DNA from 4 places in the Enterobacter sp. Taxon_2 genome. Region 4 is predicted to be linked to each of the others. Evidence: predicted binding sites of a transcription regulator. Region 4 holds the regulator's gene; each other region holds the start of a gene.
The links. Region 4 encodes PurR, which represses purine synthesis genes. Its sites were predicted from a motif close to CANGCAAACGTTTGCNTG; they were not measured.

Region 1 (7,253 bases), 1.6 Mb from region 4:
TGGGTCGGTTCAGAAATTTGACCTTTTGCCCGTTGTGCCAGAACTCGGTGAAGTAGTGCTGACCGAGCACGTTGGCCATTACTTCCGCCGCCAGCTTTTTCCAGATTTCATCGCCGGGCTTCGCATTTCCCGCATCATAGAGCAGATCGGCCGAGGTGATTTCATCCATCGTCCAGCGCATTTTCAGGCCGCTCAATTGCGTGCCGTCGGTGACCAGCTCGGTTTTGAGGTCGATAAAGCTGTGAGGGTGTGCGCTGGCGGTTAAGCTGATAACCGCCAAAAATAACGCCATCGCACTTTGTTTAACTGTTTGCATCAATTCCTCACGTCAAAAATTCTGTGATGTCCCCCAGCAATCCTGAGTGAAAGGCCTGCCGGCGCGCTTTTCAGCACTCATCCTTTAGCTATTCTTATCAAACATTCACACTGGATACCCGACAGATGATGACGACGCTTGAAATTCCATCTGTGCTTTCCAGTTCGCAGCGCCGCTGCCAGGTGCTTTTAATGCTTTACCTGCCCGATGCTGCCGTCACCGCACAGAGCATAATCGCTGCCAACGGCGTGGACGACGCGATGGCACGGCAAGATATAGCCGAGACGCGCGATGAAATCCAGCGCTATCACCGGCTGGATATCGTTACGCACCACGACGGCTGCTACCGGATTGAAGGCACAGCCCTGAATCAGCGTTTATGCCTGCTGCACTGGCTGCGCCGGGCGCTGCGGCTTTGCCCGCAGTTCGTCTCGCACCAGTTTACCCCCGCATTAAAAACCGCGCTTAAACAACACGGCATTGCGCGTCCGCTTTACGACGATGCGAACCTGCGGGCGCTGATCGGCTTCTGCTCACGCAAGCTCCAGCGCCAGTTTGAATGTCGTGACGTCCAGTTTTTACAGCTCTATCTGCAATACTGTCTTATTCAGCACCAGCTCGGGAATACGCCGCAGTTTTCCCACGTTCAGCGCAGCTGGACCCAGTCGAGAGGGGAGTATTTTACGGCCCAGGAGATCGTGCGCCACTGGAGACGGCGCGTCCCGCAGGGTGCCCACGGGGATGAACAGCTGTTTCTGGCGCTGCTGTTTATGATGCTCCGCACGCCCGATCCGGTGCTTGATAAGCACCAGCAGGATCAGCGTCTACGTCGGGCCATCGTGCGCATGGTGGCCCGCTTTCGTTCCCAGACCGGGATGAACTTCAGCGACGAGCAGGGGCTGACCGATCAGCTGTATATCCATCTGGCTCAGGCGCTGGACCGTTCGCTGTTTGAGATCGGCATCGACAATAACCTGCCGGAGGAGATCCACCGCCTTTATCCCCGACTGTTACGCACCACGAAAGAGGCGCTGTTTGAGCTGGAGGCGGAATTTGGGCTACGTTTTTCCGATGAAGAGATGAGCCTCGTGGCGGTGATTTTTGGTGCCTGGCTGATGCAGGAGACTGACCTGCATGAAAAACAGGTGATCCTGCTGACGGGAGACGATAAAGCCAGCGAGGAGCGGATTGAACAGCAGCTTCGCGAGCTGACGCTGCTGCCACTCAACATTCGCTACCTGACGCTGCAGGCCTTTCAGAAAGAGGGGGCGCCGCGCGAAGCCGCGCTGGTTATCACCCCCTACCCTACGGCCCTGCCGCTGTTCTCGCCGCCGTTGATTCATGCCGTTGAGACATTGAACGCGCAGCAGCAAGAACATATTCGCGCCATGCTGGAATCATAGCGACGCGCGGGCGGCCACTTTAGGGCGAACAACGATGGCGGGCAAGGCGACCAGCGCCATCACCCAGAAGACGCCGTGCCCCAGATGCTGATAGAGGAACCCCGCAAACACCGTCATGATCGCGATACTGCCCCCCATTGCCACTGCCGAATAGACGGCCTGCAGACGAATCACGTCCCCGCCCTCGCGCGCTGCGATATAGCGCATCGCCGCCAGATGGCACACGGTAAAGGTGCCGCAGTGAAGAATTTGCGCCACAATCAGCCACGGCAGATCGGTCGTCCAGCCCATAATCCCCCAGCGCGCCACCCCACACACGGCGGAAAGCAGCAGCAGGTCACGCGCGCCAAAACGACGGAACAGTTTTTTGCTCAGGGCAAAGATAATGACTTCGGCCACCACGCCCAGCGACCATAGATAGCCCACAGCGGAAGCGGAATACCCTGCCCCCTGCCAGTAGATGGCGCTGAAGCCATAATACGCCGCATGCGCCCCCTGAAGGAGGCACACGCACGCCAGAAAACGCCAGCTCTGTGCGACCAGGCTCCGCCATGCGGGCCAGCCGGCGCTCTCCTGATGGCGGCTTTCCCCTTGCGGCATCACCGACGGTCGCAGCAGCATACCCAGCAGCATCGAGGCAATACCGATGCTCAGCAGGGCAAGAATGGCGCGATAATCGTAAAGGCTGACCAGTTTGCCCACCAGCGCCGAGCCAATCACAAAGGCGATAGAGCCCCACAGGCGCACGCGACCATAGTCCATGGTGATCTGCTTTTGCCAGGTGTTCGCCAGGGCATCCGTCAGCGGCACCAGCGGTGAGAAGAACAGGTTAAAGCCGACCATTACCACCATCAGCCAGGCAAACTGGTGGCTGACCCAGAAGCAGGCCACAAAGACCAGGGTCAACAGAGCAAGAATGCGCACGGCCTTGATCAGTAAGGAGGGATCGCTGACGCGCGGGGCAATCAGCAGGCTGCCGAGGAAACGCGCCACCAGCCCGGCCCCCAGCAGGACGCCGATGGTCTCGGGCGTCAGGCCGATACCCTTGAGCCAGACGCTCCAGAAGGGCAGAAAAATGCCGTAGCTAAAGAAATAGGTGAAATAACTGAGCGCCAGCCAGCGCGTGGAATGCAAGACCATGAATCCCTCCCGAAATCGAGGCCATAGTCTGGCGAGAATATAAAAATTAAGCAAGTAGATAGCCTGCTATAAATTAACGAAAAATTAACATCTTGTGCAGTCGCCTGGCTTATGGCAGGGAATGGAAATATGTATTACGTTTAAATTACTCCACTTGCAGAGGTTTTCTGCCATGAACTCACTACGTTATCTCGATTTCGGTCAGTCGCGTCACCTGCTGCTGTTGATCGGCCGCATCGCACTTGTCGTGCTGTTTATTATCTTTGGTTATCCAAAACTGACGGGATTTAGCGGCACCGTACAATACATGACCTCGCTGGGGACGCCGATGCCCATGCTGGCGGCCATTATTGCGGTGGTGATGGAAGTACCTGCCGCCATTCTGATCGTACTGGGCTTTTTCACCCGTCCTCTCGCGGTACTGTTTGTGTTCTACACCCTCGGAACGGCGGTAATTGGCCATCACTACTGGGATATGACCGGTGATGCGGTCGTACCGAATATGATTAACTTCTACAAGAATATCAGTATTGCTGGCGCCTTTATTTTGCTGGCGATTGTTGGTCCCGGCGCGATTTCCCTTGACCGGCGTTAAGCCATAAAAAAAGGCCGCAAGCGCGGCCTTTTTTATTTCTGCAAAGCAGAGGAATTATGCGTATACCGGGAAGCGTGCGCAGATATCCAGAACTTTACCTTTGACGCGCTCGATAACCGCTTCGTCATTGATGTTGTCCAGAACGTCACACATCCAGCCAGCCAGCTCTTTCACTTCCGCTTCTTTGAAGCCGCGGCGAGTCACGGCCGGAGAACCGATACGGATACCGGAGGTCACGAACGGGCTCTTCGGATCGTTTGGCACGCTGTTTTTGTTCACGGTGATGTTGGCGCGGCCCAGGGCAGCGTCAGCTTCTTTACCGGTCAGGTTCTTATCAACCAGATCCAGCAGGAACAGGTGGTTTTCAGTACCGCCGGATACCACTTTGTAGCCACGGTTCAGGAACACTTCCACCATCGCTTTGGCGTTCTTAGCAACCTGCTGCTGATAAACCTTGAACTCAGGCTCCATCGCTTCTTTCAGCGCTACCGCTTTTGCCGCGATAACGTGCATCAGTGGGCCACCCTGCGCGCTTGGGAACACCGCGGAGTTCAGTTTTTTGTACAGCTCTTCGTCACCGCCTTTCGCCAGGATCAGGCCACCGCGTGGACCCGCCAGGGTTTTGTGGGTGGTGGTGGTCACAACGTGAGCGTGCGGAACCGGGTTCGGGTAAACGCCTGCGGCGATCAGACCCGCAACGTGCGCCATATCAACGAACAGGTAAGCACCGATGCTGTCTGCGATTTCACGCATTTTTGCCCAGTCAACGATACCGGAGTAAGCGGAGAAGCCACCGATGATCATCTTCGGTTTGTGCTCTTTAGCCTGCTTCGCCATGTCTTCGTAGTCAATTTTACCGGACTCATCGATACCGTAAGGGATGATGTTGTACAGTTTGCCGGAGAAGTTAACCGGGGAGCCGTGAGTCAGGTGGCCGCCCTGCGCCAGGTTCATACCCAGAACGGTATCGCCCGGCTGCAGCAGCGCGGTGTAGACCGCGAAGTTAGCCTGAGAGCCAGAGTGCGGCTGCACGTTCGCGTAGTCAGCGCCAAAGAGTTCTTTCGCACGGTCGATAGCCAGCTGCTCAACGATATCAACGTACTCGCAACCGCCGTAATAGCGTTTGCCAGGGTAACCTTCAGCATATTTGTTGGTCAGCTGAGAACCCTGCGCCTGCATAACGCGCGGGCTGGTGTAGTTTTCGGAGGCGATCAGTTCGATGTGCTCTTCCTGACGTACTTTTTCCTGCTCCATAGCCTGCCACAGTTCGGCATCATAATCGGCAATGTTCATTTCACGCTTTAACATCCGCATCTCCTGACTCAGCTAACAAGTAAATTTTGGCCTGAAAAGGCAGTCCTGTTGGACGACGGGCAACAGTATAACTGATTAGTTCTGTGATAACAGGTCTTGACAAACGATTTTACGCAAACGTTTCCCTACCCGCCACGCAAGGGTTTGAGGAATAAAGCTCTCGCCCTTTCCAGCGGATTTCTTTTCAGGTTTGTGATGCATATTTTTCATCTTGCAAAGAACCATTTACAACGCAGGGGTATTTTTTATAAGATGCATTTAAAATACATCATTAAAGTGACATCAGAAGGACGCGCTCATGCTCGACGCTCAAACCATCGCTACCGTAAAAGCCACCATTCCTCTGCTGGTGGAAACCGGCCCTAAACTCACCGCCCATTTCTACGATCGCATGTTCACGCACAACCCGGAGCTCAAAGAGATATTCAACATGAGCAACCAGCGTAACGGCGATCAGCGTGAAGCGCTGTTCAACGCCATCGCGGCCTATGCCAGCAATATTGAAAACCTGGCTGCACTGCTGCCTGCGGTAGAAAAGATTGCGCAGAAACATACCAGCTTCCAGATCCAACCCGAGCAGTACAACATTGTGGGTGGCCACCTGCTGGCGACGCTGGACGAGATGTTCAACCCGGGCCAGGAGGTGCTGGACGCGTGGGGTAAAGCCTACGGCGTGCTGGCAAACGTGTTTATCAACCGTGAAGCACAGATCTACAGCGAAAACGCCAGCAAGAACGGCGGCTGGGAAGGCACGCGGGCGTTCCGCATCGTCGAGAAAACCCCGCGCAGCGCATTGATTACCTGCTTTGAGTTTGAGCCGGTGGACGGACAGCCGGTGGCCGATTACCAGCCAGGCCAGTATCTGGGCGTGTGGCTGAAGCCAGAAGGTTTCCCGCATCAGGAGATCCGCCAGTATTCTCTTACCCGCAAGCCAAACGGCAAAGGCTACCGCATTGCGGTGAAGCGTGAGGACGGCGGCCAGGTTTCCAGCTGGCTGCACAACGAAGCGAACGTGGGCGACGTGGTCCATCTGGCCGCGCCGGCGGGCGACTTCTTTATGGCCGTTGAAGCAAACACCCCGGTTACGCTGATCTCTGCGGGCGTCGGCCAAACGCCAATGCTGGCGATGCTCGATACGCTGGCAAAATCACACCACGGTGCGCAGGTAAACTGGTTCCACGCTGCGGAAAACGGCGACGTGCACGCCTTTACGGAGGAGGTGAAAACGCTCGGGGCGTCCCTGCCGCACTTCACCGCGCACACCTGGTATCGCCTGCCGACGGAGGCAGACCGCGCAGCTGCTGGCTTTGACAGCGAAGGTCTGATGAATTTAAGCCAGATGGAAGGGGCGTTTAGCGCGCCGGACATGCAGTTCTACGTCTGTGGGCCGGTGGCGTTTATGCAGTATGCCGCTCAGCAGCTGGTTGAGCTGGGCGTGAACAAAGACAGCATTCATTACGAGTGCTTCGGCCCGCATAAGGTGCTGTAATCGCCCGGCGGCGCTTCGCTTGCGCGGGCCTACGAAGAGTTTGTAGGCCGGGTAAGCGCAGCGCCACCCGGCAAGAACGTTAAATCGCGGCGTCGTCTTCTTCGCCGGTACGGATACGGATCACGCGCGCCACGTCAAAGACGAAGATTTTACCGTCGCCAATTTTGCCCGTCTGCGCGGTGCGGATGATGGTATCCACGCAGGTATCGACGATATCGTCGCTGACCACGATTTCAATTTTTACTTTCGGCAGAAAGTCGACCATGTACTCTGCGCCACGGTAAAGCTCGGTGTGGCCCTTCTGACGACCAAAACCTTTCACTTCCGTCACGGTCATCCCGGTGATGCCGACTTCCGCCAGCGCTTCACGCACATCATCCAGTTTGAAAGGTTTAATAATCGCATCAATCTTTTTCATGGTGGGTCCTTAAACTCTTGCCTGTAAGCTGCCTCGTAATCGATTGCTCACAGTACCATACGGCATTACTCTTTAAAATCGTTTGCTTCCAGCTCGTGGCGCGACAGCAGCTTGTAGAACTCGGTGCGGTTGCGTCCGGCCATGCGCGCGGCGTGGGTCACATTGCCTTTGGTGATCTGCAATAGCTTGCGCAGATAGTTGAGCTCAAACTGATTCCGCGCTTCGGCAAACGTCGGCAGCGCCGTGTTTTCCCCTTCCAGCGCCTGCTCCACCAGCGCGTCGCTGATGACCGGTGAAGAGGTCAGCGCCACGCACTGCTCAATCACATTGACCAGCTGACGCACGTTGCCCGGCCAGCTTGCGGCCATCAGCCGCTTCATTGCATCGGTGGAAAACGCGCGCACGAATGGTTTATGGCGATCGGCCGCCTGGCGCAAAAGGTGGTTCGCCAGCAGCGGAATGTCTTCCGCACGCTCCGCCAGCGCCGGGATCTTCAGGTTCACCACGTTCAGGCGGTAGTAGAGATCTTCACGAAACTCGTTGCGGGCCATCACTTTCGGCAGATCGCGGTGGGTGGC
Region 2 (7,253 bases), 450 kb from region 4:
GGCGATTTGTACGAGAAGATTGCTAAAGCGTTAGCGTAATATAAGTTAACCCTCCCTCTCCCCGTGGGAGAGGGCCGGGTGAGGGCATCAGGCATTAGCCTTAGCTCGCTGTAACTCTATGCTCCCGCGCTTCATCACTCGATCTAATACCTCAGCTTCGAGCTCCGCCAGTCTTGCTGAGCCCACGCGACGAGGCCGCGGAAGATCCACCGTCAGATCCAGACCTATTTTCCCGTCCTCTATTAACAGCACCCGGTCCGCCATCGCGACGGCTTCGCTCACGTCATGCGTCACCAGCAGTACCGTAAAGCCGTGCGCCTGCCACAGGGATCCAATCAAATCCTGCATTTCGATTCGCGTCAGGGCGTCGAGCGCGCCGAGCGGTTCATCAAGCAACAGCAGGCCAGGACGGTGAATCAACGCCCGCGCCAGCGCTACGCGCTGCTTCTGCCCACCCGAGAGGGCGGCAGGCCATTCATCGGCTCGATTTTCCAGCCCAACGGCGGCCAGTGCCTGGCGGGCTTCATCCCGCCAGTTGCCCTTAAGACCGAGCCCGACATTGTCGATAACCGTTTTCCACGGCAGCAGCCGCGCGTCCTGAAACATCATGCGGGTATCGTCCTGAATATTCGAAAGCGGCGTTGTTCCTGCCAGAATGTCGCCGCCGTTGGGGGCTTCCAGTCCGGCCAGCAGCCTTAGCAGGGTACTCTTGCCGCCCCCGCTGCGCCCGACAACGGCCACAAATTGTCCGGCGGGAATATGCAGATCCAGCCCGTTAAGAATGGTGTTTTCGCCGTAGCGTTTGGTCACGCCGTTCAGCAGTAACGGTGTTCCCTGGTTCAGTCGTGCAGTATTCATGCTTTCGCCTCCTGAAGGGTGTAGGCCGGGTTCCAGCGCAGCCAGCTGCGCTCCAGCCACTGGGCGCTAACGTCGGCGAGTTTGCCGAGCAGGGCATACAGAATGATGGCAACCACCACCACGTCCGTTTGCAGGAATTCGCGGGCGTTCATCGCCAGGTAACCAATCCCAGAGTTGGCTGAGATGGTCTCCGCCACAATCAGCGTCAGCCACATCAGGCCGAGCGCGAAACGCACCCCGACCATAATGGAGGGCAGGGCGCCCGGCAGGATCACGTGTATAAAGAGAGAAAAACCCGATAAGCCGTAGCTGCGCGCCATCTCCACCAAACCGCGATCGATATTGCGGATCCCGTGCCAGGTGTTGATGTAGATCGGGAACAATGTGCCCAGCGCCACGAGGAAGATCTTGGCGCTCTCATCAATCCCAAACCACAGGATAACCAGCGGGATCAGCGCCAGATGCGGCACGTTGCGCAGCATCTGAATAGAGGTATCCAGCAGCCGCTCGCCCCAGCGGGAAAGGCCACTGATCAGGCCCAGAACCAGACCGATGCTGCCGCCGATGGAAAACCCAATCACGGCGCGCCAGGAGCTGATCGCCAGATGCTGCCACAGCTCACCGCTCACGCTCAGCGACCAGAACGCTTCTACAACGCCCTCCGGGGAGGGCAGAATACGGCTCGACAGCCAGCCGGTGGACGACGCGAGCTGCCAGAGTGCCACAATGCCGACGGGTAAAAACCACGGCGCGGCGCGCAGCAGCCATTTTTGTGAGGTGGCAGACATGGTCACTCCTTAGCTCTGTGCGGCTTTGCGTGGAATAAACTCGTTCGCCACGGCTTCGCCCTGAAGCTGAAGCCGCTGCGGCTGTGGAATTTCCGGAATGGCGACATCCAGATGCGGGAATAACAGCTCGCCCACCTTGTACGCCTCTTCCAGATGCGGATAGCCGGAGAGAATAAAGCTGTCGATGCCCAGCTCGGCGTATTCATTAATTCGCGCGGCCACGGTCGGGCCGTCGCCGACCAGCGCTGTGCCCGCACCGCCACGTACCAGGCCGACGCCCGCCCACAGGTTCGGGCTGATCTCCAGGTTCTCGCGCTTGCCGTTGTGCAGGGACGCCATTCGGTGCTGTCCGACGGAGTCGGTTTTGGCAAATGCGGCCTGGGCTCTGGCGATCGTTTCATCATCCAGATGCGAAATCAGGCGGTCCGCCGCCTGCCAGGCTTCTTCATTGGTTTCGCGAACAATCACATGCAGGCGAATGCCGAAGCGCACCTTGCGGCCATGGGCGGCCGCCTTAGCCCGGACCTGGGCAATTTTTTCTTTCACCAGCTCAGGCGGTTCGCCCCAGGTCAGATAGAGATCGACCTGCTCTGCCGCCAGATCCTGGGCCACATCCGACGATCCGCCAAAATAGAGCGGCGGGCGCGGCTGCTGCACCGGCGGGAAGTAGAGTTTCGCGTCGCGAACGTGGATATGCTTGCCTTCAAAGGTAACGGTTTCACCTTCCAGCAGACGTCGCCAGACGCGGGTGAACTCGGCGGAGGCTTCATAGCGCTCGGTATGGTCGAGAAATACCCCATCGCCCGCCAGCTCCTGCGGATCGCTGCCCGTCACCAGGTTAAACAGGGCGCGGCCGTTGGATAGTCTGTCCAGCGTTGCCGCCTGACGCGCCGCCACGGTGGGGGAGACAACGCTCGGGCGTAACGCAACCAGGAACTTCAGACGCTGGGTGACCGGGATCATCGACGCGGCCACGAGCCAGGCATCTTCACATGAACGTCCGGTCGGGATAAGCACCCCGGTGAAACCGATTCGGTCCGCCGCCTGCGCAATCTGCTGCAGGTAGCCGTGGTCAACCGGGCGCGAACCCTCTTCTGTACCAAGATAGTGTCCATCACCGTGGGTGGGTAAAAACCAGAAAAGATTCAGACTCATGATTTAGCTCCTTCTTTGCCTGCGGGCTGCCAGATGCGTTCGCGAATAGTGACCTGTTTCGGCACCAGGTGGTTTTGATAGAAAAGGTCAGCCGTTTGTTGCTGAAGCGCGGCGACGTGGGCGTCCACGGGCGTGATGGTGGTCGGTGGACGGTGGTTGAGATAGCTCGCGATCACCGGCTCAGGTAAGCCCATGGTTTTCGCCAGCAGGGTAATGCTCTCCTGGCGCTGGGTCTGGGTCAGCGCATCGGCCTGGGTAAAGGTATCCAGTACGCCCTGAATAAATGCGCCGTTCTTTTCCGCATAAGGACGCGCGGCCAGATAGAACGAACCGGTCTGCTTCAGCGTGGTGCCGTCTTTCAGCACGCGAACGCCGCCCTGCAGTAATGCGGCGGAGTAGTACGGATCCCAGATGGCCCAGGCATCAACGTTCTTCTGCTGGAATGCGGCGCGCGCGTCGGCAGGCGTCAGGTAAACAGGTTGAATGTCAGTGAACTTGAGTCCGGCTTCTTGCAGGGCACGCAGCAGCAGGTTGTGTGAGCTGGAACCTTTCTGGAAAGCAACTTTATGCCCTTTAAGATCGGCGACGCTTTTAATGTCGCTGTTTTCTGGCACCAGAATCACTTCGGCCTTCGGTTTGGGCGGCTCAACGCCAACATAGACGAGGTCCGCTCCCGCCGCCTGGGCGAATATCGGCGGAATATCACCCGTACTGCCGAGATCGATACTGCCGACGTTCAGGGCCTCCAGCATCTGCGGGCCAGCCGGGAACTCCACCCAGGAGAATTTGGTGTCCGGGAAGCGTTTTTCCAGAAGCTGGTGGCTTTTCGCCAGCACCATGCTGACGCTGCCTTTCTGATAGCCAATGCGTAAACTGTCCGGAGCCGTTTCTGCGGCATGGGCCAGCGAGGAAAGCGCCATCAGACCTGCCAGGCCGATACGGGTTAATGTTTTAAACATGTGCGACTCCTTGAGGCTGACCAAACGCCGGCGCCTGGATATCCCTGCGGTGCAGAGCATGCCAGAAGGTTTCCAGGGCAGTATCGAGGCGGGTTTGCAGGTTCGGCGTAAAATGAGGTTTATGTTGATAATCGATAACCTGGGAGTCATCGGCGAAAACGCCGTGGAGGATCTCCTGCGCTTTCAATGCGTTCAGCACCGGCTTCAGGGCATAATCCACGGCCAGTAAATGGGCAACCGTACCGCCCGTTGCCAGGGGCAGCACGACTTTGCCGTCCAGGGCACGTTCCGGAAGCAGATCGAGCAGCGTTTTCAGCGCCCCGGAAAAAGAGGCTTTATAAATGGGCGTTGCCACAATTAGGCCGTCAGCGCCGTTAAGCTGCTCGATGAGCGTTTTAAGCGCAGGGCTGTCGAAACGGGCATAAAGCAGATCTTCAGGTTCGAAGTTATGCAGGTTCCAGTGGCACACTTCCACATCCAGGGCATTGAGTTTTTCGCGGGCATATTCCAGCAGGGCGCTGGAGCGCGAAGGGAATCGTGGACTTCCGGCCAGGGTAATGACGCGCATACTTCCTCCTTATAACTAATTGTTTGCTTTTATCTAACATTCATAACAATTTTAAGGAGTGTGACACCGCGCGGTTATTCCACTAAATGATTTATCTGCAATTAAAATGCGAAAAAGTGCATAAGAAATAGACAGGGAGGTAAACGATTGCGTTTTACGCTGATTTTTTGCCGCAGGTCAATTCCCTTTCGCGCGTGGATCGCCCATAATCCCCTCCCGGTTTGCACACCGGGAATCCAGGAGAGTTCATGTACTACCCCTTCGTTCGTAAAGCTCTTTTCCAGCTCGACCCTGAGCGCGCTCATGAATTTACAATGCAGCAATTACGTCGTATTACCGGAACGCCGCTGGCCGCGCTGGTGCGTCAGCATGTCCCGGTAAAACCTGTGCAGTGCATGGGTCTGACCTTTAAAAACCCGCTGGGTCTGGCGGCTGGTCTGGACAAAAATGGCGAGTGTATCGATGCCCTGGGCGCGATGGGCTTTGGCTCCATTGAAATCGGGACCGTCACGCCGCGCCCGCAGCCGGGAAATGACAAGCCGCGACTGTTCCGCCTGGTTGAAGCCGAAGGGCTGATCAACCGCATGGGCTTTAATAACCTTGGCGTTGATCACCTTGTTGAGAACGTTAAAAAAGCCCACTTTGACGGAATTCTGGGCATCAATATCGGCAAAAATAAAGACACGCCGGTCGAGCAGGGTAAAGATGACTATCTGATTTGTATGGAAAAAGTCTACGCCTATGCCGGTTATATTGCGGTGAATATTTCTTCACCCAATACTCCGGGGTTGCGCTCCTTACAATATGGCGAAGCGCTGGACGATCTTCTGAGTGCCATTAAAAATAAGCAAAATGAACTCCAGACGATCCACCATAAATATGTTCCGGTCGCGGTTAAGATCGCCCCGGATCTTTCTGCCGAAGAATTGATCCAGGTTGCCGACAGTTTAGTTCGCCATAATATTGATGGTGTGATTGCAACCAATACCACCCTCGATCGCTCCCTCGTGCAGGGAATGAAAAACTGTGACGAAGCGGGTGGGTTAAGCGGACGTCCGGTACAATTAAAAAGCACCGAGATTATTCGCGCCCTGTCTGCGGAATTAAAAGGACGCCTGCCGATTATTGGCGTCGGTGGCATCGACTCCGTGATTGCTGCGCGCGAGAAGATGGCGGCGGGTGCGTCACTGGTGCAAATCTATTCCGGCTTTATTTTTAAAGGACCACCGCTGATTAAAGAAATCGTTACTCATATCTAATCTTTTCTCTTAATCAGACAACCAGGGCTTTATTTCCAGCCCTGGTTGTTTTATATTCCGTCACTGTTGCTTATTTAGACATTATAGTCTTTTATTAATGGTGTTATAAACGAAGCGGCGATCAGGACATTTTTAGTACAGGACGTTTCGGGGACGGGAGAGAAACATGCGAATTAAACCTGACGATAACTGGCGCTGGTATTTTTGCGACGAGCATGATCGAATGATGCTCGATTTAGCCAATGGCATGTTGTTTCGCTCTCGTTTCGCCCGCCGAATGTTAACCCCGGACGCGTTTTCCCCGTCGGGCTTTTGCGTTGACGATGCGGCGCTTTATTTCTCTTTCGAAGAAAAATGCCGCGATCTGGTGCTTTCTAAAGAGCAGCGTGCCGAGCTGGTATTAAATGCGCTAGTGGCTATCCGCTTCCTGAAACCGCAAATGCCGAAAAGCTGGCATTTCCTGCCGCACGGTATGAACTGGACCCCGGCAACAGGTGACGCGGCGAGCGTCAATCTGAGCGATACCGCAGAAGAGGTAAGCCTGCTGGTGGTTGAGCCTGGTGAAAATGCTGCGCTCTGCCTGCTGGCCCAGCCCGGCGTAACCATTGCCGGGCGGACGATGCAGCTTGGCGATGCCATTAAAGTGATGAACGACAGGCTGAAGCCACAGCTGCGCGTAGATTCTTTCAGCCTCGAACAGGCGGTTTAAGCTTCCAGCTGTACGGACGTTTTCGGTATGCAGCTACAGCACAGAATTGTGCCGTCATTTCCAATTGCCGATTTTTTCAACGCACTTACTTCGCCATCCACCAGCCTGATGCGGCAGCATCCGCAAATGCCTGCGCGACAGGAATAGGGGACGCGAATACCTGCCTGCTCCAGTTGCTCCAGTAATACCTGCTGGTTGTTGCCACGGATGATGTTTCCCTGCCAGTGAATATCTACCGCAGAGGCGACATTCGTCACAACGTCGACCATTTCTTCTTCCTGACCTGAGCCGTACACTCTTGCAGACCCTCGGGCAAGGATCTCTACCTCATCACCAACGCGGATTGCACCGCTGGAGCGCGGGATCAGGTTCTGGCCGAAATCCACATCGCCGTTGTCCTGCGCGGTGCGGAATGACTGCAGCGTCTTCAGCGGTTCGCCGGAAGGGTGCTTCTGGCCTTTCTCCGGGCTCACCGTGGTGAAAATGCAGCGGCTACAGGGTTTTACGACATCAAAGATGACGCTGCCAATGCGGATCACTTTCCAGGTGTCTTCGTCCCAGGCGTCGACACCGGTCACCACCAGGTTCGGACGAAACTGTTCCATCTGAACGCTGGCTTTGCAGCGGCGTTGTAAATCACGCAGCGAGGCTTCGTTAGTCAGCAGGAACGGGAAGCCATCGGCGAAGGAGAGGGGAACGGCGTCGTGGCGCTTCACGCGTCGCGTCAGTTCAGGCCCAACCCAGCGCAGCTGCACGTCGCGGGAGAAGAAGCCGCTCAGCCAGCGGTTAATCTCATCCGGGGCGATGCGCGCGGTAAAATGGTTGCCCCACACTTCCGTTGGCACATCGACGGGCGCAAAATCCGCAAAGCGAATCACCGCGCTGGAACCGTCCGGCGCGGTCAGGTGCAAACCGTCGTGAAGCGGGGAAGGGGTAAAGCGAACCATCTGAGGGAAC
Region 3 (7,253 bases), 1.2 Mb from region 4:
AGCGTGAGAAAGACGGGCAGCAGAAGTCCTCTACCACGGCGAGCGGTGAAACGCCGCGCATTGAGGGCTTTACCAGCCGCGATGCGAATGTGGAGTTCGCCTGGACGCCGTCTGAAAATCATGACTTTACGGCGGGCTACGGTTTCGATCGTCAGGATCGTGACTCGGATTCCCTCGACAAAAACCGCCTTGAGCGTCAGAACTACTCGCTCAGCCACAACGGCCGCTGGGGCGTCGGCAACAGCGAGCTGAAGGTGTACGGCGAGAAGGTGGATAACAAAAACCCGGGCAACAGCAATACGATCACCTCCGAGAGCAACGCGGTGGACGGGAAATACGTGCTGCCGCTGGGCGACATCAACCAGCTGATGACCTTCGGCGGCGAATGGCGTCACGATAAGCTGAAGGATCCGGTCAACCTGACGGGCGGTTCAAGCAGCAGTACGTCGACAAGCCAGTATGCCCTGTTCCTTGAAGATGAGTGGCGTATCTTTGAACCTCTGGCGCTGACCACCGGCATCCGTATGGATGACCATGATACCTACGGCGACCACTGGAGCCCGCGCGCCTATCTGGTCTACAACGCGACCGATACCGTAACGGTGAAAGGGGGCTGGGCGACCGCATTTAAAGCGCCGTCACTGCTGCAGCTGAGCCCGGACTGGGTCACCGGCTCGTGCCGCGGTGCCTGTGAGATTGTCGGTAACCCGGATCTGAAACCAGAGACCAGCGAGAGCTTCGAGTTCGGTCTGTACTACAGCGGGGAAGAGGGCTGGTTAGAGGGCGTGCAGGCCAGCGTGACCACCTTCCAGAATAATGTCGATGACCGCATCAGCATCAGCCGTACGGCCAATGCGAAGCAGGCGCAGAGCTACCCTAACTACGTTGGCCTGAATGCGGACGGTGAACCGATATTCCGCTACTACAACGTCAACAAGGCGCGCATCCGCGGGGTGGAGACCGAGCTGAAATTCCCGCTGGCGGAAGACTGGAAAGTGACCCTTAACTACACGTACAACGACGGTCGTGATATTAGCAACGGCGGCAACAAGCCGCTGTCCGATCTACCGTTCCACACCGCCAACGGTACAGTTGACTGGAAGGCGACGCAGGACTGGTCGTTCTATGTTCAGGGCAACTACACCGGTGAAAAACGTGCGCTGACCAGCAGTGCTCCAACGCCGGGTGGCTATGTCATCTGGAATACCGGCGCCGCGTGGCAGGCGACGAAAAGCGTGAAGCTGCGTGCGGGCGTGCAGAACCTGCTGGACAAAGATCTGAGCCGCGACGATTACAGCTACACGGAAGATGGCCGTCGCTACTTTGTCGGTGTGGATTATAAGTTCTGATGTAACCATGTGCCGGGTGGCGGCTGCGCCTTACCCGGCCTACATAAGGGCACATGTCCGTAGGCCCGGTAAGCGAAGCGCCACCGGGCAAAACAGGCAGCGCTTATGCAAATAAATGCTCCGCATGGAAGCGGAGATGATCCTCAATAAAGGACGCAATGAAGTAATAGCTGTGATCGTATCCCGGCTGAATGCGCAGCGTCAGCGGCCAGTCCTTCTGGCGCGCGGCTTCGGCAAACACCGCAGGCTGCAGCTGTCCGGCGAGGAACTGATCCGCATCACCCTGATCGATAAGCATCGGGATCGCCTTTGCTGAGCTGCTGGCCAGCATTAGCGCACAGCTGTCCCATTCCTGCCAATTCGCTTCATCTTCCCCCAGATAGTTCGCGAAGGCTTTCTGCCCCCAAGGCACCTGCGTTGGGTTCACAATGGGCGCAAATGCCGACACGCTGACGTATTTCCCCGGATTTTTCAGCGCTATGATGAGCGCGCCGTGTCCGCCCATGGAGTGGCCGCTGATCGCGCAGCGCTCGCCGACCGCAAACTGCGACTGCACCAGAGCAGGAAGTTCATCGCGAAGGTAATCATACATGCGGTAGTGGCGCGCCCAGGGCTGCTCGGTCGCATTGAGATAAAACCCAGCGCCTTTGCCCAGGTCGTATCCGGCATCGTCGGCCACATCATCGCCACGCGGGCTGGTGTCTGGCATCACCAGCGCAATGCCCAGCTCGGCGGCAATACGCTGCGCGCCCGCTTTGGTGGTGAAGTTTTCGTCATTGCAGGTCAGACCTGACAGCCAGAACAGAACCGGCGGATTTTCCGTCGGGGGCAGGAAAATGCTGAACGTCATCGCACAGTTCAGGACGGTGGAGTCATGCCGCCAGCGCTGCTGTCGACCTTCAAAACAACGGTGCTCTTCGAGCAGTTCCATGCAGGGCTCCTTAATGAGAATGCGTATTCATAAAAACCATAATACAGCCTTTTCATTGACCTGTGAGTAACTTTCACTTTCGCCAGAGGGCGAGATGCTGCATCATAAATTTACTTTTCTTTAACATTTGGAGCGGTCATGGCGCTGCGTATTGCGCTCAGTGGGTTTGTCGTGCTGGTGGTGGCGATGGGGATAGGGCGCTTTGCCTTCACGCCCCAGGTGCCACTGATGATTGCTGCCGGGCAGCTTACGCTGACCAGCGCGGGTCTGGTGGCGGCGATGAATTACCTGGGCTATCTGGTGGGCGCATGGGATGCCATGCGTGCGCACCGCTTTGTGGAAACGCGCCTCTGGCTTGGCATCACCGGCGCGGTGGCGCTGACGCTGCTCTCCGCGGCGGCGGATAACGCCGTCGTGCACGGCCTGCTGCGTTTTGTCATCGGCTGCATGAGCGGCTGGTCGATGGTACTCATTGCCGCCTGGACTAACGAACGGCTGGGGCAGCTCGGTAAACCGGGCCTGAGCGCTGCGGTGTTTGCCGGACCGGGGGCGGGCATCGCCCTGAGCGGGCTGCTCGCCGTCTATATCCAGGCGAAATCCCTGTCGGCCGGGGCGGCATGGCAAATCTACGGCGTGCTGGCGCTGGTACTGATTGCACTGGTGGCGCGCTACCTGCCGCGATCCGGGCAGCTCCATCGACCCGGCACCGCGCCGGAGCCGCTGCTGCTGACGGCGGATTTAAAGCGCCTGGTCTGGAGCTACAGCCTGGCCGGGTTTGGCTATATCCTCCCGGCGACTTTCCTGTCGCAAATGGCGGCGGTGCGTTTTCCCGGCAGCCTGTTTGCCCAGTTTGTCTGGCCGATTTTTGGTCTCGCCGCCGTGGTGGGGATTGCGCTCAGTATTCTTTTACGCCACACCTCAACGGCTAACCGCAGGCTGGCTATCGTGCTGTGGTTACAGGGGGCGGGCGTGCTGGCGGCCTGGCTGCTGCCGGGGATTGGCGGTTTGCTGACGGGCGGGCTGCTGGTGGGAGGCGGCTTTTTGTGTGCCGTGCAGCTTTCTCTTTTATACGGTCGCGAGCTGGCGCCAAACCACACCCGCTATATGGCCGGCCTGCTCACCACCGGGTATGCGATAGGGCAATTGATTGGCCCGATGACCTCGGCGTTATCAACCTGGCTTACCCACCGACTGGAGCCTGCGCTGGGGCTGGCGGGCGTGGCGCTGTTCGTCGGCGGAGCCCTGGTCTGGAATCGTCACGCTGAAAGGCAACAGCAATTGCAATAATTATCGTCGTGAATACTGGATTATGTGCGCCGCCTCACGCACAATGAGCGCATACTTTTGCCACAACGAGGGCAAAAGACGCCACACCTGCAGGAGAACAAAATGTCATCACTCAGTAAAGAAGCTGCCCTGGTCCACGAAGCCCTGGTTGCGCGCGGTCTTGAAACGCCACTGCGTCCGCCCGTACAGGATTTGGACAATGAAACCCGCAAGCGTCTGATTGCCGGTCATATGACCGATATCATGGAGCTGCTGAATCTCGATCTGAGTGACGACAGTCTGATGGAGACGCCGCACCGCATCGCGAAAATGTACGTCGACGAAATTTTCTCGGGTCTGGATTACGCCAACTTCCCGAAAATCACCGTCATTGAAAACAAGATGAAAGTGGATGAGATGGTGACGGTCCGCGATATCACGCTGACCAGCACCTGCGAACACCATTTCGTGACCATCGACGGTAAAGCGACTGTGGCGTATATCCCCAAAGATACGGTGATTGGCCTGTCGAAGATCAACCGCATCGTGCAGTTCTTTGCTCAGCGTCCGCAGGTGCAGGAGCGCCTGACCCAGCAGATCCTGACCGCGCTGCAAACGCTGCTGGGCACCAATAACGTGGCCGTCTCTATCGATGCGGTTCACTACTGCGTGAAAGCGCGTGGCGTGCGCGATGCCACCAGTGCGACCACCACTACCTCGCTGGGCGGTCTGTTTAAATCGAGCCAGAATACCCGCCAGGAGTTCCTGCGCGCCGTACGTCACCACAACTAAGTCTTACAGGGCAGGGACCATGGAGCGAAACGTCACGCTCGATTTTGTTCGCGGCGTCGCCATTCTCGGTATCCTGCTGCTTAATATCACCGCCTTCGGTTTGCCGAAGGCGGCTTATCTCAATCCTGCCTGGTATGGCGACATCACGCGCAGTGATGCCTGGACGTGGGCGATCCTCGACCTCTTCGCGCAGGTCAAATTCCTCACGCTCTTTGCCTTGCTGTTTGGCGCAGGCCTGCAGCTTCTCCTCAAACGCGGTACGCGCTGGATCCAGTCGCGCCTGACGCTGCTGGTTATCCTCGGCTTTATTCACGGCCTGTTCTTCTGGGACGGCGATATTCTTCTCGCGTATGGGTTAGTCGGGCTCATCTGCTGGCGTCTGATTCGCGATGCGCACAGCGTTAAAAGCCTGTTTAACACCGGCGTGATGCTCTATGTCATGGGGCTTGCCGTATTGCTGCTGCTGGGGATGATCTCCGGCGAGGCGACTAACCGTGCCTGGATCCCGGATGCCGCTAACCTGCAGTACGAGCAGTTCTGGAAGCTGAAAGGCGGTACGGAAGCGATAAGCAACCGCGCGGATATGCTGGGGGACAACCTCCTTGCGCTGGGGGCGCAATACGGCTGGCAGCTGGCGGGCATGATGCTGATGGGCGCGTCACTGATGCGCACCGGCTGGCTGAAAGGCGAATTCAGCCTGCGTCACTATCGGCGAACGGGTGTGGGGCTGGTGCTGCTCGGCGTGCTGATTAACCTCCCGGCGGTCATTACGCAGTGGCACATCCACTGGGATTACCGCTGGTGCGCGTTCCTGCTCCAGGTGCCGCGCGAACTGAGCGCACCGTTCCAGACCATCGGCTACGCGGCGCTGATCTATGGCTTCTGGCCAACGCTTTCCCGCCTGTGGATCGTCAGCGCTATCGCCTGCGTGGGCCGTATGGCGTTGAGCAACTACCTCCTGCAAACGCTTCTCTGCACCACGCTTTTCTATCGCTTTGGCCTGTTTATGAAATTCGACCGCCTCACGCTGCTGGCGTTTGTTATCCCGGTCTGGGTGGTTAACCTGGCGTTTTCTGTTCTCTGGCTACGTTATTTCCGCCAGGGACCGCTGGAGTGGGTGTGGCGTCAGTTAACCGCACATGCTTCAGGGGTATCATTGAAAAACACATCCAGATAACGATCTGGATCACAATCATTAACAAAACGGATGTAAGCGTTTTCATGAGTGTGAGCTTCTTCACGTAGTCCCCTTTCTCTCGCTGCCAAAATAGCCACCTTGCTAAACACAGGGGGTGTCTGTGAGTTGCTGCAATCCTTTGAAGGATGGTGAATATGATCACCATTCGTGACGTCGCCCGTCAGGCGGGCGTTTCTGTGGCCACCGTCTCGCGCGTGCTGAACAACAGCGCGCTGGTCAGCCCTGAAACCCGTGAAACCGTAATGAAAGCCGTGACCCAGCTCGGGTACCGGCCAAATGCCAATGCGCAGGCGCTTGCGACGCAGGTCAGCGACACCATCGGCGTGGTGGTGATGGATGTATCAGATGCCTTTTTCGGCGCGCTGGTGAAAGCGGTCGACGTGGTCGCCCAGCAGCATCAGAAATACGTCCTGATCGGCAATAGCTATCATGAGGCGGAAAAAGAGCGCCATGCCATCGAAGTGCTGATTCGCCAGCGCTGTAATGCCTTGATTGTCCACTCAAAAGCCTTGAGCGATGAAGAGCTAACCGGCTTTATGGATCAGATCCCGGGCATGGTGCTGATTAACCGTATCGTCCCCGGCTATGCCCATCGCTGCGTCGGGCTGGATAACGTCAGCGGCGCCATGATGGCCACGAAAATGCTCATTAACAACGGGCATCAGCGGATTGGCTATCTGGCCTCCAGCCATCAGATTGAAGATGACGACCTGCGGCGCGAGGGGTGGCAAAACGCCCTGAAAGAGCACGGCATTACGCCTTCCGAAAGCTGGGTGGGGACCGGCACGCCGGACATGCAGGGCGGTGAAGCGGCGATGGTGGAACTGCTGGGCCGCAACCTGCAGCTGTCTGCGGTGTTTGCCTATAACGACAGCATGGCGGCAGGGGCCCTGACGGCGCTGAAAGACAACGGCATTGCGGTGCCACAGCATTTATCACTCATTGGCTTTGATGATATTCCGATTGCCCGTTACACCGACCCGCAGCTGACAACGGTGCGCTACCCCATTGCCTCTATGGCGAAACTGGCGACTGAGCTGGCGTTACAGGGGGCGGCAGGGCTGCTGGATCCGGGCGCAACGCACTGTTTCATGCCGACTTTAGTGCGTCGCCACTCCGTCGCGGCCAGGCAAACTGTGGTTCCGATCACTAACTGATTACATGAGGTGATGTAACCGTTTTCAATATGTGAGTAAATTCACAGTATCTTAACAAGGCGCTGACTATGATGTCAGCGTTTTAGGAGCTGAAACGCTATGTAACGGTGATTATTCACTTTCACTATAGCCAACGTGCCGCAAACAACGAATAAAACGCATTTCTGGAGCGTTACCGAACACGGAAGATAGAAATTTTATAAGTGAACTTCGGCTGTCAGTAACGTTTTATTAACACCTGCCCGCCGATCGTTATTCACAAGAACTACCCTGCATAAAAAAACCGGAGATACCATGAATAAGAAGGTGTTGACCCTGTCTGCTGTAATGGCAAGCATGCTTTTTGGTGCAGCAGCGCACGCTGCGGATACCCGTATTGGTGTGACCATCTATAAATACGACGACAACTTCATGTCTGTTGTGCGTAAAGCGATTGAGAAAGATGCGAAAGCAGCGCCAGACGTTCAGCTGCTGATGAACGACTCCCAGAATGACCAGTCCAAACAGAACGACCAGATCGACGTTCTGCTGGCGAAAGGCGTGAAAGCCCTGGCCATCAA
Region 4 (7,253 bases):
GAGCTGGAAAACGGCGATCTGGTGTTCTTCCGCACTCAGGGTCGCGGCACGGCTGACCACGTCGGCGTCTATGTCGGTAACGGAAAATTCATCCAGTCACCGCGTAGCGGCCAGGATATTCAGATCACCTCTCTCAGTGAAGACTACTGGGTACGCCATTACGTCGGCGCACGTCGCGTGATGACGCCGAAAACCATTCGCTAACCCCTGCCCTGCCACACCCGTGGCAGGGTAAGTTCCTCTTTTGCATACCCTTTCAATTTGCTATCCTGTCCTTGTTGTCTGTGTGGTTATTGGCAACGCAAAATACAATAAGGAGAGAAGCAATGTCGTTCGAATTACCTGCACTACCGTATGCAAAAGACGCCCTGGCACCGCATATTTCTGCGGAAACCCTGGAATATCATTACGGCAAGCATCACCAGACGTACGTCACTAACCTGAACAATCTGATCAAGGGCACCGATTTTGAAGGCAAAACGCTGGAAGAGATCGTCCGCAGTTCAGAGGGTGGCGTATTCAACAACGCGGCTCAGGTGTGGAACCACACCTTCTACTGGCACTGCCTGGCGCCAAACGCCGGTGGCGAACCTGTCGGTGAACTGGCTACCGCTATCAACGCCGCCTTTGGCAGCTTCGCGGATTTCAAAGCGAAATTTACCGATGCAGCCATCAAGAACTTCGGTTCGGGCTGGACGTGGCTGGTTAAAGAGGCGGATGGCAAACTGGCTATCGTGTCCACCTCTAACGCAGGCACTCCGCTGACCACCAGCGCTAAGCCGCTGATGACCGTGGACGTATGGGAACACGCTTACTACATTGATTACCGCAACGCGCGCCCGAACTACCTGGAGCACTTCTGGGCACTGGTTAACTGGGACTTTGTGGCGAAGAACTTCGCCGCGTAAGAGACACGCAGAAGGGTTCGCCCTTCTGCGTTTTTGGTTTATTCCGCAGCGCAGGCTGCTTCAGGCTGTTTACGACCCGACATCATCACCAGCAGCAGGCCGAGCGCGGCAATAATCGCCCCCATCACCGGCACAAAGCTGTACCCCAGTCCCCCTGAAATCACGGCCCCACCGGCCGCCGCACCGAGCGCATTGCCCAGGTTGAAGGCGCCGATGTTGACCGACGATGAGAGGCCCGGCGCTTCATGCGCAACACGCATCACGCGCATCTGCAGCGGCGGCACCACGGCAAAGGTGGCGGCTCCCCAGACGACCATCGCGATCGCGGCGCCAAACTCATTACGCGCCAGCCACGGAATGGCAATCATGATGACAATCAGCAGGGTTAAGAAGCCCTTCAGCGTGCCGCTTACGGAACGGTCGGCAAATTTCCCACCGAGATAGTTGCCAATCGAGAAGCCCACGCCAATCAGTACCAGCATCGCGGTCACAAAGAGAGGCGTTGCGTGGGTGATGTCATGCAATACCGGTGAAATATAGGTGTAGAGGGTAAACATCGCCCCTGCCCCCAGCACGGTGGTGAGCAGCGCGGAGAGCACCTGCGGGCGCATCAGCACCGACAGCTCTCTGCGCACGTCAGGACGTTCACCCGCGCTGCCTTTCGGCAGGGAGAAGAACAACGCCACCATTGCGACCACGCCCAGTCCAGCCGTCGCCAGGAATGACATCCGCCAGCCAATAACCTCGCCCAACCAGGTTGCCGCAGGCACCCCGCCAATGTTAGCAATCGTTAGCCCCATAAACATGGTGGCTACGGCGCTGGCCTGCTTATGTTTTGGCACCACGCTGGCAGCCACGACCGATCCCAGCCCGAAGAACGCGCCGTGGTTAAGGCTGGTCAGAATGCGTGACAGCAGCAGCGTGGTGTAGTCCGGCGCAATGGCCGAAAGCACGTTGCCCAGGGTGAAAATCGCCATCAGGAAAATCAGCGCATTGCGGCGCGCGCGGTGCGAAAGGAGAAGCGTCATCAGCGGCGCCCCCACCATCACGCCGATAGCATAGGCGCTGATTAACATCCCTGCCGCAGGGATCGAGACGTCCACGCCGCGGGCGATGACGGGCAGTAACCCCATCGGGGAGAATTCAGTGGTGCCAATCCCAAAAGCGCCAATCGCCAGGGCCAGCAGGGGAAAATTGATTTTCATGCGTCAACTCCGGATGCCGTGTCATGTGGTGACACAGAACAAAGAAGCGGAAAGCATGACATCAATCACAAAAAATGAGAAGTTAACAAAATGGCAAAAGATTTTTGCCAGAGAAGTAACAATCGGGTCGATCGGGAGGGAGAAGACTCTCCCTCCGCGTAAATCAGTGCAGCGCAGCCGTCAGACCGGCCGCGACAATCAGAGCCAGCACAATAACGGTGGTGAACAGCGAAAACTTCAGATCGGAACTCATCAATTTTTCTCCTTTTAATCCCCCCACGAAAAGTGAGCCTGCTCATTTTTGCATAATTTACGTCAAAAATCTTCCTGGATTTAGGCTGATAAACACTTTACCTCTTCCCCTTTTCATCAAGATAGGACAAAATTCCACGCTAAATTTATTAGCGTACCGGCCATTGACCCCCTCCTGACGTCCCGTGTCGTTTTCCCGGCGTGCCGCAATTCAAGATTGCGTGATAAGGGTGAGAGAAGGCAAACGTTTACCTTCAAGTTTTTCAGGAGCTTAGGATATGGTCTGGAGTGACATTTAATGGCAACAATTAAAGACGTAGCAAAACGCGCAAACGTTTCCACTACAACCGTATCACATGTAATTAACAAAACCCGCTTTGTGGCGGAAGAGACGCGCAACGCCGTCTGGGCAGCGATCAAAGAGCTGCACTATTCGCCAAGTGCGGTTGCGCGCAGCCTCAAGGTTAATCACACCAAGTCCATTGGATTGCTGGCCACCAGCAGTGAAGCGGCCTATTTTGCCGAGATCATTGAAGCGGTTGAGAAAAACTGCTTCCAGAAAGGTTATACCCTGATTCTGGGCAACGCGTGGAACAGCATTGAAAAACAGCGCGCCTACCTGTCGATGATGGCGCAAAAGCGCGTTGATGGCCTGCTGGTAATGTGTTCCGAGTACCCGGAATCCGTGCTGTCGATGCTCGAAGAGTATCGCCATATTCCCATGGTGGTCATGGACTGGGGTGAAGCGCGCGCGGATTTCACTGATTCCGTTATCGATAACGCTTTTGAAGGCGGCTATATGGCCGGTCGTTATCTGATCGAACGCGGTCACCGCGAGATTGGCGTGATCCCCGGTCCGCTGGAGCGCAACACCGGCGCGGGCCGTCTGGCCGGTTTTATGAAAGCGATGGAAGAAGCGCTGATCAACGTGCCGGAAAACTGGATTGTGCAGGGCGACTTTGAGCCGGAGTCGGGCTACCGCGCAATGCAGCAGATCGTCTCCCAGCCACACCGTCCGACCGCCGTTTTCTGCGGGGGTGACATCATGGCAATGGGCGCGCTCTGCGCTGCCGACGAGCTGGGTCTGCGCGTACCGCAGGATATTTCCGTGATCGGGTATGACAACGTGCGTAACGCGCGTTTCTTCACGCCAGCGTTGACCACCATTCATCAGCCGAAAGATTCGCTGGGCGAAACGGCCTTCAATATGCTGATGGACAGGATCGTCAACAAACGTGAAGAGTCGCAGTCCATTGAAGTTCACCCGCGTCTTATCGAACGCCGTTCCGTTGCGGACGGTCCGTTCCGCGATTACCGTCGTTAATCGCTTTACGGGGCCAGCTATGCTGGCTCCCGTAACCATTCCCGATTTAGCGTTTCGCTGTCTCCCAGATAATCCAGCAGCCAGGCCATCGCAGGCGAGACATCACTTTGCTGCCAGGTCAGGCAGCAGGCCGCATCCGGGAACGGATTCTCCAGCGTCAGCTCAACCCACTCTCCGGTATCGATGCGCGGACGCGCGAAATGAACGGGCACCATCGCGACGCACAGTCCGGCGCTGAGGCACGTCGCCGACGATTCCCAGTCAGGGGCTACCACCCGCCGCTGGTTGTCCAGAAGCCAGGTGATACGCTTGGGCAATGAACGGGAGGTATCCTCCAGCACCAGCGACGGCCAGTTGCGCAGCGTATCATCGCTGAGCGGCCCCTCCATCACCGCCAGCGGATGATCGCTTGCCACCACGCACTTCCAGCTCAGCATGCCCATATCGCGAAAGGCGTAACGTCCCCCGACCGGGATCGCCTGCGTGGCCCCGATTGCCATCTCTGCCCTGCCGTCCGCCAGCGCATCCCAGACGCCGTTGAACACCTCCTGCGAGACCCGCAGCTCGACATCTGAAAAATGACGATAGAAATCGACGATCATCTGCCGGGTACGTTCCGGCTTAACGATGTTATCCACCGCGATGGAAAGATGCCCCCGCCAGCCGTTAGCGATCTGCTGACACTGTTCGCGGGTGATCTGCATTTTTTTGATAACAGAACGCCCTTCCTTCAAAAACCACGCCCCGGCGGGCGTTAATTCCACATCACGATGGCGCCGCTCAAACAGCGGAACCGCCAGCCACTCCTCCAGCTGACGCACCGTGTAGCTGATGGCCGAAGGGACGCGGTGCAACTCCTGCGCTGCACCGCTAAAGCTGCCGTTACGCGCGACAGCATCGACCACTTCAAGAGAATAATCTGACCACATTTTCTGCCTGCAAAAAATTTGAATGCACCCGCCAAATATTAGCGTTTCACAAGCGGCTTTGCACTCCCTACACTCTGCGCCAACGTACACCTGCCTCCTCAGGAGAATAAGAGAATGCAACCCAGGAAAGGATTTTTAGTCTGGCTCGGCGGCTTAAGCGTGCTGGGCTTTTTGGCCACCGACATGTACCTGCCCGCGTTTGCCGCCATGCAGGAAGATTTGCAAACCCCTGCGGCGGCCATCAGCGCCAGCCTGAGCCTGTTCCTTGCCGGTTTCGCTTTCGCGCAGCTGCTGTGGGGACCGCTCTCGGATCGCTTTGGTCGTAAACCGGTACTGCTGCTGGGTCTGGCCATTTTTGCCGTGGGCTGCCTGGGGATGCTGTGGGTGCGCGATGCCACCTGGCTGCTGGTGCTGCGCTTTATTCAGGCCGTGGGCGTCTGTGCTGCGGCGGTGACCTGGCAGGCACTGGTGACCGACTACTATCCGGCTAACCGCACAAACCGTATTTTCGCCACCATTATGCCGCTGGTGGGTCTTTCCCCTGCCCTGGCTCCGCTGCTGGGCAGCTGGATCCTCGCGCACTTTGACTGGCAGGCCATTTTTGCCACGCTGTTTGCCATCACGCTGGTGCTGATGCTGCCAGCGTTTGCCCTTAAGCCCGCGCATAAAAAAGAGGCGCATGCGGATGCGAAGCCGATTACCTTCACCTCCCTGCTGAGCGCCAAAGCATATCGCGGCAATGTCCTGATTTACGCCGCCTGTTCGGCCAGCTTCTTCGCGTGGCTTACCGGCTCGCCGTTCATTCTGCACGATATGGGCTACAGCCCGGCGGCCATCGGTTTGAGCTATGTTCCGCAGACTATCGCCTTCCTGGTGGGCGGGTACGGCTGTCGCGCGGCGCTGCAAAAATGGGAAGGTCAGCAGATGCTGCCATGGCTGCTGGTGCTGTATGCGCTGAGCGTCATCGGCACCTGGGCCGTCGGGTTTATTCCGGGCGCGGGCCTGGCTGAAATTTTGATCCCCTTCTGCGTCATGGCCGTGGCGAACGGGGCGATTTACCCGATCGTGGTGGCACAAGCGTTACGCCCGTTCCCGCAGGCGACAGGCCGCGCCGCCGCGCTGCAAAATACCCTGCAGTTGGGTCTGTGCTTCCTGGCAAGCCTGGTGGTCTCGGCGCTGATTGCGACGCCACTGTTAACCACCACCAGCGTGATGCTGGTCACCGTTGCGCTGGCGGTGATGGGCTATCGCATGCAGGCCTCCGCGCAGCGTGAGCAGGATAGCGGCGCTCAGGTGGAAACCTCGCATGCCTGATTGCGCCAGAAATCATGTTACATTTCAGTGATTAGGTTGCTAACAATTTTCTATTGAATCACCAAATTTTGAGGCCTATACTAAATTTGGTTCGATTAAATACGATAAATATTAAGTGTTAACGGGAGCCGGAGTGCTCCCGTTTTACCATGGAAGGCATTTCGGCAAGGGTTATCTCCCTTCCTCTGTTCTACGTCGGATATTAGCCTCGCGGTATTTACCGTGAGATTTCTCACAAACCAAAAAAAGCGTCTACGCTGTTTGAAGGTTCTGATCACATCAGGGTGATGGAGAAGCTATGAGTTCATCGTGTATAGAAGAAGTCAGCGTTCCGGACGATAACTGGTCCCGGATCGTCAGTGAACTGTTAGGTCGAGCAGGCATCACTATCAATGGATCATCGCCATCCGATCCTCAGGTTAAACATCCCGACTTTTTTAAACGCGTATTGCGGGAGGGATCGTTAGGCCTGGGAGAAAGTTATATGGACGGCTGGTGGGAGTGCGAACGTCTGGATACCTTTTTTGCCAGCGTGCTGCGTGCCGGTCTGGAAAACCAACTCCCGCGCAATCTGAAAGACACCCTGCGTGTCGCCTCTGCCCGACTGTTCAATCTGCAAAGTAAAAAACGCGCGTGGATCGTCGGCAAAGAGCATTACGATCTCGGCAATGACCTGTTCAGCCGTATGCTGGACCCGTTCATGCAGTACTCCTGCGCCTACTGGAAAGACGCGTCGACGCTTGAGGAAGCACAGCAGGCAAAGCTGCGTCTGATTAGCGAGAAGCTGCAGCTACAGCCCGGCATGCGCGTGCTGGATATCGGCTGCGGCTGGGGTGGGCTGGCGTATTTTATGGCGAAGCACTATGGCGTCAGCGTAGTGGGCGTCACGATTTCAGCGGAACAGCAAAAAATGGCGCGGGAGCGCTGCCAGGGTCTCGATGTGGATATCCGGCTGCAGGATTACCGTGATCTGAATGAACAGTTTGACCGGGTCGTTTCCGTCGGCATGTTCGAGCACGTCGGGCCGAAAAACTACGACACCTATTTTGAGGTGGTGGATCGTAATCTGAAACCGGACGGCATCTTCCTGCTGCACACCATCGGCTCTAAGCGGACCGACAATAACGTTGACCCGTGGATCAATAAATACATCTTTCCGAATGGCTGTTTACCGTCCGTTCGCCAGATTGCCAACGCCAGCGAATCCCATTTTGTGATGGAAGACTGGCATAACTTTGGCGCGGATTACGACACCACGTTGATGGCATGGCATGCGCGTTTTCAGGAGACCTGGCCTGAGATTGCGGACAACTATTCTGAA

Region 1: a site for PurR is predicted at 4,879-4,896, ahead of glyA (serine hydroxymethyltransferase). Genes of this name have one in related genera too.
Region 2: a site for PurR is predicted at 4,465-4,482, ahead of pyrD (quinone-dependent dihydroorotate dehydrogenase). Genes of this name have one in related genera too.
Region 3: a site for PurR is predicted at 5,545-5,562, ahead of galS (HTH-type transcriptional regulator GalS). Genes of this name have one in related genera too.

Annotation. Positions count from the first base shown of each region.
Region 1 is NZ_CM178024.1:3,645,086-3,652,338, forward strand. Features, by position in the region: gene AC4IC4_RS17230 (DUF1007 family protein) at 1-316, opposite strand, end outside; gene csiE (stationary phase inducible protein CsiE) at 442-1,719, shown strand; gene AC4IC4_RS17240 (3-phenylpropionate MFS transporter) at 1,714-2,859, opposite strand; gene AC4IC4_RS17245 (DoxX family protein) at 3,032-3,454, shown strand; gene glyA (serine hydroxymethyltransferase) at 3,509-4,762, opposite strand; gene hmpA (NO-inducible flavohemoprotein) at 5,067-6,257, shown strand; gene glnB (nitrogen regulatory protein P-II) at 6,337-6,675, opposite strand; gene glrR (two-component system response regulator GlrR) at 6,741-7,253, opposite strand, start outside.
Region 2 is NZ_CM178024.1:1,598,796-1,606,048, forward strand. Features, by position in the region: gene pepN (aminopeptidase N) at 1-39, shown strand, start outside; gene ssuB (aliphatic sulfonates ABC transporter ATP-binding protein) at 88-858, opposite strand; gene ssuC (aliphatic sulfonate ABC transporter permease SsuC) at 855-1,646, opposite strand; gene ssuD (FMNH2-dependent alkanesulfonate monooxygenase) at 1,656-2,801, opposite strand; gene AC4IC4_RS07425 (sulfonate ABC transporter substrate-binding protein) at 2,798-3,760, opposite strand; gene ssuE (NADPH-dependent FMN reductase) at 3,753-4,328, opposite strand; gene pyrD (quinone-dependent dihydroorotate dehydrogenase) at 4,577-5,587, shown strand; gene zapC (cell division protein ZapC) at 5,754-6,296, shown strand; gene AC4IC4_RS07445 (YcbX family protein) at 6,293-7,253, opposite strand, start outside.
Region 3 is NZ_CM178024.1:3,293,456-3,300,708, reverse strand. Features, by position in the region: gene cirA (catecholate siderophore receptor CirA) at 1-1,349, shown strand, start outside; gene fghA (S-formylglutathione hydrolase) at 1,453-2,280, opposite strand; gene AC4IC4_RS15685 (YbfB/YjiJ family MFS transporter) at 2,419-3,567, shown strand; gene folE (GTP cyclohydrolase I FolE) at 3,670-4,338, shown strand; gene yeiB (DUF418 domain-containing protein YeiB) at 4,358-5,515, shown strand; gene galS (HTH-type transcriptional regulator GalS) at 5,671-6,693, shown strand; gene mglB (galactose/glucose ABC transporter substrate-binding protein MglB) at 6,988-7,253, shown strand, end outside.
Region 4 is NZ_CM178024.1:2,053,380-2,060,632, reverse strand. Features, by position in the region: gene AC4IC4_RS09765 (C40 family peptidase) at 1-204, shown strand, start outside; gene sodB (superoxide dismutase [Fe]) at 327-908, shown strand; gene AC4IC4_RS09755 (MFS transporter) at 947-2,113, opposite strand; gene cydH (cytochrome bd-I oxidase subunit CydH) at 2,277-2,366, opposite strand; gene purR (HTH-type transcriptional repressor PurR) at 2,664-3,689, shown strand; gene punR (DNA-binding transcriptional activator PunR) at 3,707-4,618, opposite strand; gene punC (purine nucleoside transporter PunC) at 4,733-5,932, shown strand; gene cfa (cyclopropane fatty acyl phospholipid synthase) at 6,231-7,253, shown strand, end outside.